2 regions of the Citrobacter sp. LJND-P06 genome follow, and region 1 is predicted to be linked to the other one. Evidence: predicted binding sites of a transcription regulator. Region 1 holds the regulator's gene; the other holds the start of a gene.
The links. The regulator Fur, encoded in region 1, represses iron uptake genes when iron is present. The targets are predictions, from matches to a motif close to ATAATAATGAGAACNACTATCAA.

Region 1 (4,243 bases):
ACACCATCCCACCCGACTAACGCCGCGCTTCGCGGCGTTTTTTTTCGCCTAATTTCCGTTAGATCCTCTGTTTGCGGAGCGAATTAATTACGTTTAAAAAATAATTAATCTAATAAACGATTTTTTGATGAAAGTGCTAAGAAATTTTGGCGTGGCTAAATTGAAGGCGGTAAACGTTTTCATCTTCATGGAAAACAATGGTATTTTTCATTTTGATGATAATTTTTCGCATTTGGTGAATATGTAACAAAAAGCAATGAAATATGTGCGGTCGCTCATATTATTACATACTGGTTACAGAAAGAGATTGATAATTCGCGTCGCGAAAAATAGTCTGTTCACTGTAGTCAATGAGGTTTTCTCAGCGCTATTTTTAATTTTTGTTTTTAGCTGTTCGCCTTTGGCGGCAGCATTTTATACGTCAAAGAGGATTAACATATGCGTACGTTTAGTGGCAAACGTAGTACGCTGGCGCTGGCTATCGCCGGTATCACAGCAATGTCGGGTTGGATGGTTGCGCCGCAGGCAAGCGCCGCGGGCTTTATCGACGATTCGACCTTAACTGGCGGTATCTATTACTGGCAGCGTGAGCGTGACCGTAAAGACGTCACGGATGAAGACAAATACAAAACCAACCTTTCACACGCGACCTGGAACGCCAACCTGGATTTCCAGTCGGGTTATGCAGCGGATATGTTCGGTCTGGATATTGCGGCGTTTACCGCAATTGAAATGGCAGAAAGCGACGACAGCGGGCACCCTAACGAAATTGCATTCTCGAAAAAAAATAAAGGCTATGACGAAGATTACTCTGGCGATAAGAGTGGGGTCAGCCTGTATAAAGCCGCTGCAAAATTTAAATATGGCCCGACCTGGGCACGTGCCGGTTATATTCAGCCAACCGGACAGACGCTGTTAGCGCCGCACTGGAGCTTTATGCCGGGCACCTATCAAGGGGCAGAAGCCGGAGCCAACTTTGACTATGGCGATGCGGGCGCGTTGAGCTTCTCCTACATGTGGGCCAACGAATATAAAGCGCCGTGGCACATTGAAGTCGATAAATTCTATCAGGCGGATAAAAAGACCAAAGTCGATTATCTCCACTCCGTTGGCGCAAAATACGATTTCAAAAATGACCTTATTCTTGAGGCTGCCTTTGGCCAGTCTGAGGGCTATGTCGATCAGTACTTTGCCAAAGCCAGTTACAAATTCGATCTGGGCGGGAATCCATTTACCACCAGTTACCAGTTCTACGGCGCACGCGATAAAGTTGATGACCGCAGTGTGAACGACATCTATGACGGCACCGCATGGTTGCAGGCACTGACTTTCGGTTACAAAGTGGCGGAAGTGGTCGATCTGCGTCTGGAAGGAACCTGGGTTAAAGCGGACGGGCAGCAGGGTTACTTCTTACAGCGTATGACGCCGACCTACGCTTCCTCTAACGGTCGTCTGGATGTCTGGTGGGATAACCGTTCCGACTTTAACGCCAACGGCGAAAAAGCGGTCTTCTTCGGCGCGATGTATGACCTGAAGAACTGGAATCTGCCAGGCATGGCACTGGGTGCGTCGTACGTCTACGCCTGGGATGCAAAACCGGCTACCTGGCAGAGCAACCCGGATGCGTTCTACGACAAAAACCAAACCATCGAAGAATCTTCCTACAGTCTTGATGCGGTTTATACCATGCAGGAAGGACGTGCCAAAGGCACCATGTTTAAACTGCACTTCACCGAGTATGACAACCACTCCAATATCCCAAGCTGGAGCGGCGGTTATGGCAACATCTTCCAGGATGAGCGTGACGTGAAGTTCATGGTTATCGCCCCATTCACTATTTTCTGATGCCAGTCGCGGCAGGGTATATCTCTGCCGCGTCGTTGAGGACTGTTGTATGAAAAAAATGTTACTCATCGCCATTATGACGTCAGGGCTGGTGGCCTGCGCGCAATCTCCTGCACCCAAGGAAGACAGCCGCCTTAAAGAGGCATACAGCGCATGTATTAACACCGCGCAAGGTTCACCGGAAAAAATCGAAGCCTGCCAAAGCGTATTAAATGTGCTGAAAAAAGAAGACCAGCATAAGCAGTTTGCTAACGAAGAGAGCGTGCGGGTACTGGATTACCAGCAATGCATTCAGGCAACACGTACAGGCAATGGTCAGGCGGTACAAGCCGATTGCGATAAAATCTGGAAAGAAATTCGCAGTAAGAACACAGTACAGTAAATGGACTTAGCGGAAGCGAAAAGACCTGCTTTGATAGCAGGTCTTTTTTATGGGCATAAAAAAGCCAACCGGGTGGTTGGCTCTTTAGGCGGGAGCATTACTTTGCGTCGTGCGCATGCTCGTCTTCGCGGCAATCGCCTTCAGCGCAGTGACCGTAAAGATAGAGGCTATGGTTAGTTAAACGAATACCGTGTTTAGTCGCAATCTCACGCTGACGCGCTTCGATAGAATCATCGCTGAACTCGATCACTTTGCCACAATCGAGGCAAATAAGATGATCATGATGATGCTGTTGGGTCAGCTCAAAAACGGATTTGCCGCCTTCAAAATTGTGGCGAGTCACGATACCGGCGTCATCGAACTGGTTCAGCACGCGATACACGGTCGCCAGACCAATTTCTTCACCCATGTCGATCAGACGCTTATACAAATCTTCCGCACTGACGTGATGGTTTTCCGGTTCCTGAAGAACTTCCAGAATTTTTAAACGAGGAAGCGTTACTTTCAGGCCAGCCTTCTTTAATGCGGTATTGTTGTCAGTCATGCGGAATCTGTCCTGTTGCTAAACGATTCACTTCATTAAAGAAGTGACAGAAATTGCACTTGAGAGAATGCGTATCATTATAGAACTGCCATGTCTAAATGAAAACTGCAAGCCTCGGGCAAATAATATTAATCAAAACGTGGTACTGCCGACAATCACACTGTGCAATACCAGAATAACACCCGAACATTGTACAGGGATGGGCAGGAAAGTTACAAATTTGTAGCAATTATTTTGATTGGTTTTATCTATTGATGCGGCGCAGATGATTTCTGCGCCGCACGAAATCAGGCGTTGATGATTTCGTCGAGATGCAGTTCGGCGGAAATCTGTTTAACCCATTTTTCAACGCGCTCAGCGGTCAATTCCGGCTGACGGTCTTCGTCGATAGCCAGACCGACAAAATGATCGTCATCAGCAAGACCTTTGGAGGCTTCGAAGTGATAGCCTGCTGTCGGCCAGTGGCCTACGATGGTTGCGCCGCGTGGTTCGATAATGTCGCGGATGGTGCCCAGCGCATCGCAGAAGTACTCTGCGTAGTCTTCCTGATCGCCACAACCAAACAGAGCCACCAGTTTACCATTGAAATCAATGTCTTCGAGGGTAGGGAAGAAGTCATCCCAGTCGCACTGTGCTTCACCGTAGTACCAGGTCGGAATACCTAACAGCAGAATGTCATACCCTTCCAGGTCTTCTTTACTGCTTTTCGCAATGTCATGAACATCGGCAACGTCTTTACCAAGCTGTTTTTGAATCATTTTTGCGATATTTTCGGTATTACCGGTGTCGCTGCCGAAAAAGATGCCAGTGATTGCCATGAGTAAAATAACCTCTTGAAACTTATTGAAATGGTGGTGGCGTATTGCCCACGGATAAGGGCAATGATAGCAGATCAGTCAGGCATGCGGAAACAGCAAACACGCAGGACTGCACTCTGTGCTACACGATTTATGATTTAGAGCAGAAATTCAGACAGACCCCTGGCCACGCAGCGAGATAAGCTGGTTTGTCAGCATCTCTTCAATGAGCTCACTGCGGCTCATATTGCGTGCTTCCGCCAGTTCATTCAGCGCATCCACGGCATCAGCATTAAGCTTCAGTTCGACACGCTTAAGCCCACGAACCTTGTCGCGTTTAAGCTGATTACGCTTATTAATGCGTAGCTGTTCATCACGCGAAAGCGGATTGGTTTTGGGTCGTCCCGGGCGACGCTCGTGCGCGAACAGATCTAATGTCGTACGGTCCGTTTGTTCTTTGGCCATGATTTTGGTGACTTCGGGGAAACAATCAGCCAGGCGTCTGCCCGGATGGATAGCGCGCCATCATACATCAGCGAGTGAGGCACGCCAACGTCCACGCACGTAATCGCGCGCGGACGCTGAGTTTTTAATCAGTTAGCCTTTTCCGCCAGATACCGGCGTATCGCGCGGAGCACGGCATCTGGTTTTTCTGCATGCACCCAATGGCCGGCA
Region 2 (4,243 bases), 1.8 Mb from region 1:
TCGCGCAGGCGACATCGCTGCTGCGATCGGTCTGAAAGACGTGACTACTGGTGATACTCTGTGTGATCCGGACAAGCCGATCATTCTGGAGCGTATGGAATTCCCTGAGCCGGTAATCTCCATCGCAGTAGAACCGAAAACCAAAGCTGACCAGGAAAAAATGGGTCTGGCTCTGGGTCGTCTGGCTAAAGAAGACCCGTCATTCCGCGTATGGACTGACGAAGAATCTAACCAGACCATCATCGCCGGTATGGGTGAACTGCACCTCGACATCATCGTTGACCGTATGAAGCGTGAATTCAACGTTGAAGCGAACGTCGGTAAACCTCAGGTTGCTTACCGCGAAGCGATTCGTGCGAAAGTTACCGATATCGAAGGTAAGCACGCGAAACAGTCTGGTGGTCGTGGTCAGTATGGTCACGTCGTTATCGACATGTACCCGCTGGAGCCGGGCTCTAACCCGAAAGGTTACGAGTTCGTCAACGACATTAAAGGTGGTGTAATTCCTGGCGAATACATCCCTGCCGTTGATAAAGGCATCCAGGAGCAGTTGAAGTCTGGTCCGCTGGCTGGTTACCCGGTAGTAGACATGGGTGTTCGTCTGCACTTCGGTTCTTACCATGACGTTGACTCCTCTGAACTGGCGTTTAAACTGGCTGCTTCTATCGCCTTTAAAGAAGGCTTTAAGAGAGCAAAACCTGTTCTGCTTGAGCCGATCATGAAGGTTGAAGTAGAGACTCCGGAAGAGAACACTGGTGATGTTATCGGTGACTTGAGCCGTCGTCGCGGTATGCTGCGCGGTCAGGAATCTGAAGTAACTGGCGTTAAGATCCACGCTGAAGTTCCGCTGTCTGAAATGTTCGGATATGCAACTCAGCTGCGTTCTCTGACCAAAGGTCGTGCATCATACACGATGGAATTCCTGAAGTATGATGATGCGCCGAACAACGTTGCTCAGGCCGTAATCGAAGCCCGTGGTAAATAAGCCCCGGGGTTAAAACCTAAGTCCCGTGCTCTCTCCTGAAGGGGGGAGCACTATAGTAAGGAATATAGCCGTGTCTAAAGAAAAATTTGAACGTACAAAACCGCACGTCAACGTTGGTACTATCGGCCACGTCGACCACGGTAAAACTACTCTGACCGCTGCAATCACCACCGTACTGGCTAAAACCTACGGCGGTGCTGCTCGCGCATTCGACCAGATCGATAACGCGCCGGAAGAAAAAGCTCGTGGTATCACCATCAACACTTCTCACGTTGAATATGACACCCCGACTCGCCACTACGCGCACGTAGACTGCCCGGGCCACGCCGACTATGTTAAAAACATGATCACCGGTGCTGCGCAGATGGACGGCGCGATCCTGGTTGTTGCTGCGACTGACGGCCCGATGCCGCAGACTCGTGAGCACATCCTGCTGGGTCGTCAGGTAGGCGTTCCGTACATCATCGTGTTCCTGAACAAATGCGACATGGTTGATGACGAAGAGCTGCTGGAACTGGTAGAAATGGAAGTTCGTGAACTTCTGTCTCAGTACGATTTCCCGGGCGACGACACTCCGATCGTTCGTGGTTCTGCTCTGAAAGCGCTGGAAGGCGAAGCAGAGTGGGAAGCGAAAATCATCGAACTGGCTGGCTTCCTGGATTCTTACATCCCAGAACCAGAGCGTGCGATTGACAAGCCGTTCCTGCTGCCTATCGAAGACGTATTCTCCATCTCCGGCCGTGGTACCGTTGTTACCGGTCGTGTAGAGCGCGGTATCGTTAAAGTTGGCGAAGAAGTTGAAATCGTTGGTATCAAAGAGACTGCTAAGTCTACCTGTACTGGCGTTGAAATGTTCCGCAAACTGCTGGACGAAGGCCGTGCTGGTGAGAACGTTGGTGTTCTGCTGCGTGGTATCAAACGTGAAGAAATCGAACGTGGTCAGGTACTGGCTAAGCCGGGTTCTATCAAGCCGCACACCAAGTTCGAATCTGAAGTTTATATCCTGTCCAAAGACGAAGGCGGCCGTCATACTCCGTTCTTCAAAGGCTACCGTCCGCAGTTCTACTTCCGTACTACTGACGTGACTGGTACCATCGAACTGCCGGAAGGCGTAGAGATGGTAATGCCGGGCGACAACATCAAAATGGTTGTTACCCTGATCCACCCGATCGCGATGGACGACGGTCTGCGTTTCGCAATCCGTGAAGGCGGCCGTACTGTTGGTGCGGGCGTTGTTGCTAAAGTAATGAGCTAATTATTTACTAATTAGTTTTGAGCTTAAAAAGGGCGCTACGGCGCCCTTTTTGCTGCCTGGCATTTAGTCTGTCATATTTATTCGCATTTTTTATTGCTCTCCGGCTGCGTCTATATATTTGTGCTATTGTAATCATAACTATTCTCATTTACACTTTGCGCAGAAATTGAACGGGAGCGATCATGTACGTTTGTTTGTGTAATGGTGTCAGTGATAAAAAAATCCGTCAGGCGGTACGCCAGTTTCATCCACAATCTTTCCAACAATTGCGCAAGTTTATTGCTGTTGGAAATCAATGTGGTAAGTGTGTTCGGGCTGCACGTGAAGTAATGCAGGACGAATTGACACAGATACCGGAATTTAAAGAGATCGCCTGAGTCACATTCTTTTTTTTGACATCCCTGTAGCCCCATCTACTCTTCAAAGAGTGGAAGCGGAGGGACTATAAAATGAAAGGTGATGTTAAAATCATAAGTTATCTCAATAAACTATTGGGTAATGAGCTTGTCGCGATCAACCAGTATTTTCTCCATGCTCGTATGTTTAAAAATTGGGGACTGATTCGCCTCAATGATGTCGAATACCATGAGTCCATTGATGAGATGAAACACGCTGATAAGTACATCGAGCGTATCTTGTTTTTGGAGGGCATTCCCAATTTGCAGGATCTTGGCAAGTTAGGCATTGGTGAAGATGTCGAAGAGATGCTGCAATCCGACCTTCGGCTAGAACTTGAAGGCGCGAAGGATCTACGTGAAGCTATTGCTTACGCAGATACCGTTCATGATTATGTCAGCAGGGATATGATGATTGAAATTCTTGCCGATGAAGAAGGGCACATCGACTGGCTGGAAACCGAGCTGGATTTAATTTCGAAACTTGGCTTGCAAAATTATCTGCAATCGCAAATTAAAGTCGCAGACTAACTCTCTGGCATCAGTGTTTTCCATCCCATGATAAAACCCGCAGCCGCCATATATGGCCCAAAAGGCAGCGGGTTTTTTAATACCGCCTTACCATACCTGAAGTAATCTATCCCCACCGCGGCGCAGGCCAAACAAGCAGCAATAAACACCAGCATGGGTAGCGACTGCCATTCATGCCATGCGCCCAGGGCGGCAAGAAACTTCACATCGCCATAGCCCAACCCTTCTTGTCGGTGAGTCAGACGATAACCCCAGTACAGAAGAGCGAACAGGCCATATCCCGCTACGGCTCCCCATAGGGCAGCGGGCAAGCGTACGGGCAGCAAAAGCTGATGGTAAATGAGACCGCTCCACAGAAGAGGGCAGGTTAATCGATCGGGTAAAAAACCCGTTCGTAAATCGGTGACCCACAGACGTCCTGATAAAATAAGATATGTGAGCAGAAAAGGGAGCGCAGAGTACATGGATAACTCCTGAGTAGACAGTGGAACCACATTAGCGGCGACAGCTTTCCACGCAATGTCGTATCTGCTGCTTTGCTCCCCTCGTTCCGCAGAAAAAATGAAATTTGCAATTATTACAGACAGGATGGAACGGTGCCCGCATTGGCGAAAAAATGATTAATATCTACGCGGCGCTTGCGTAAGACTGAGATTTACGTATAATGCGCGGGCTTGTCTAATATTGACAGCGGTTCGATATGAGCCACAGGTACTGCGAAAGCGATACCAGACAATGTTCCCAATCGGGGAACTCTGTAAGAACGGTTACACTCTCCCATCAATCGTAATGGGTTTGAGGAGTAACTATTTCGTCTATAAAATAATTGGAGCTCTGGTCTCATGCAGAACCAAAGAATCCGTATCCGTTTGAAAGCGTTTGATCATCGTCTGATCGATCAATCAACCGCGGAAATCGTCGAGACTGCTAAGCGCACTGGTGCGCAAGTTCGTGGTCCGATCCCGCTGCCGACCCGCAAAGAGCGCTTTACCGTTCTGATCTCCCCGCACGTTAACAAAGACGCGCGTGATCAGTACGAAATTCGCACTCACAAGCGTCTGGTTGACATCGTTGAGC

Region 2: bfd (bacterioferritin-associated ferredoxin) is a predicted target of Fur. The motif match lies at 2,366-2,388, and genes of this name have one in related genera.

The regions. Positions count from the first base shown of each region.
Region 1 is NZ_CP187317.1:3,211,684-3,215,926, reverse strand. It holds gene chiP (chitoporin ChiP) at 439-1,845, shown strand; gene ACO7SM_RS15365 (ChiQ/YbfN family lipoprotein) at 1,895-2,227, shown strand; gene fur (ferric iron uptake transcriptional regulator) at 2,325-2,771, opposite strand; partial or broken gene ACO7SM_RS15355 (fur leader peptide) at 2,764-2,849, opposite strand; gene fldA (flavodoxin FldA) at 3,059-3,589, opposite strand; gene ybfE (LexA regulated protein) at 3,740-4,033, opposite strand; gene ybfF (esterase) at 4,162-4,243, opposite strand, start outside.
Region 2 is NZ_CP187317.1:383,759-388,001, forward strand. It holds gene fusA (elongation factor G) at 1-985, shown strand, start outside; gene tuf (elongation factor Tu) at 1,056-2,240, shown strand; gene bfd (bacterioferritin-associated ferredoxin) at 2,423-2,617, shown strand; gene bfr (bacterioferritin) at 2,690-3,166, shown strand; gene ACO7SM_RS01770 (prepilin peptidase) at 3,163-3,630, opposite strand; gene rpsJ (30S ribosomal protein S10) at 4,009-4,243, shown strand, end outside.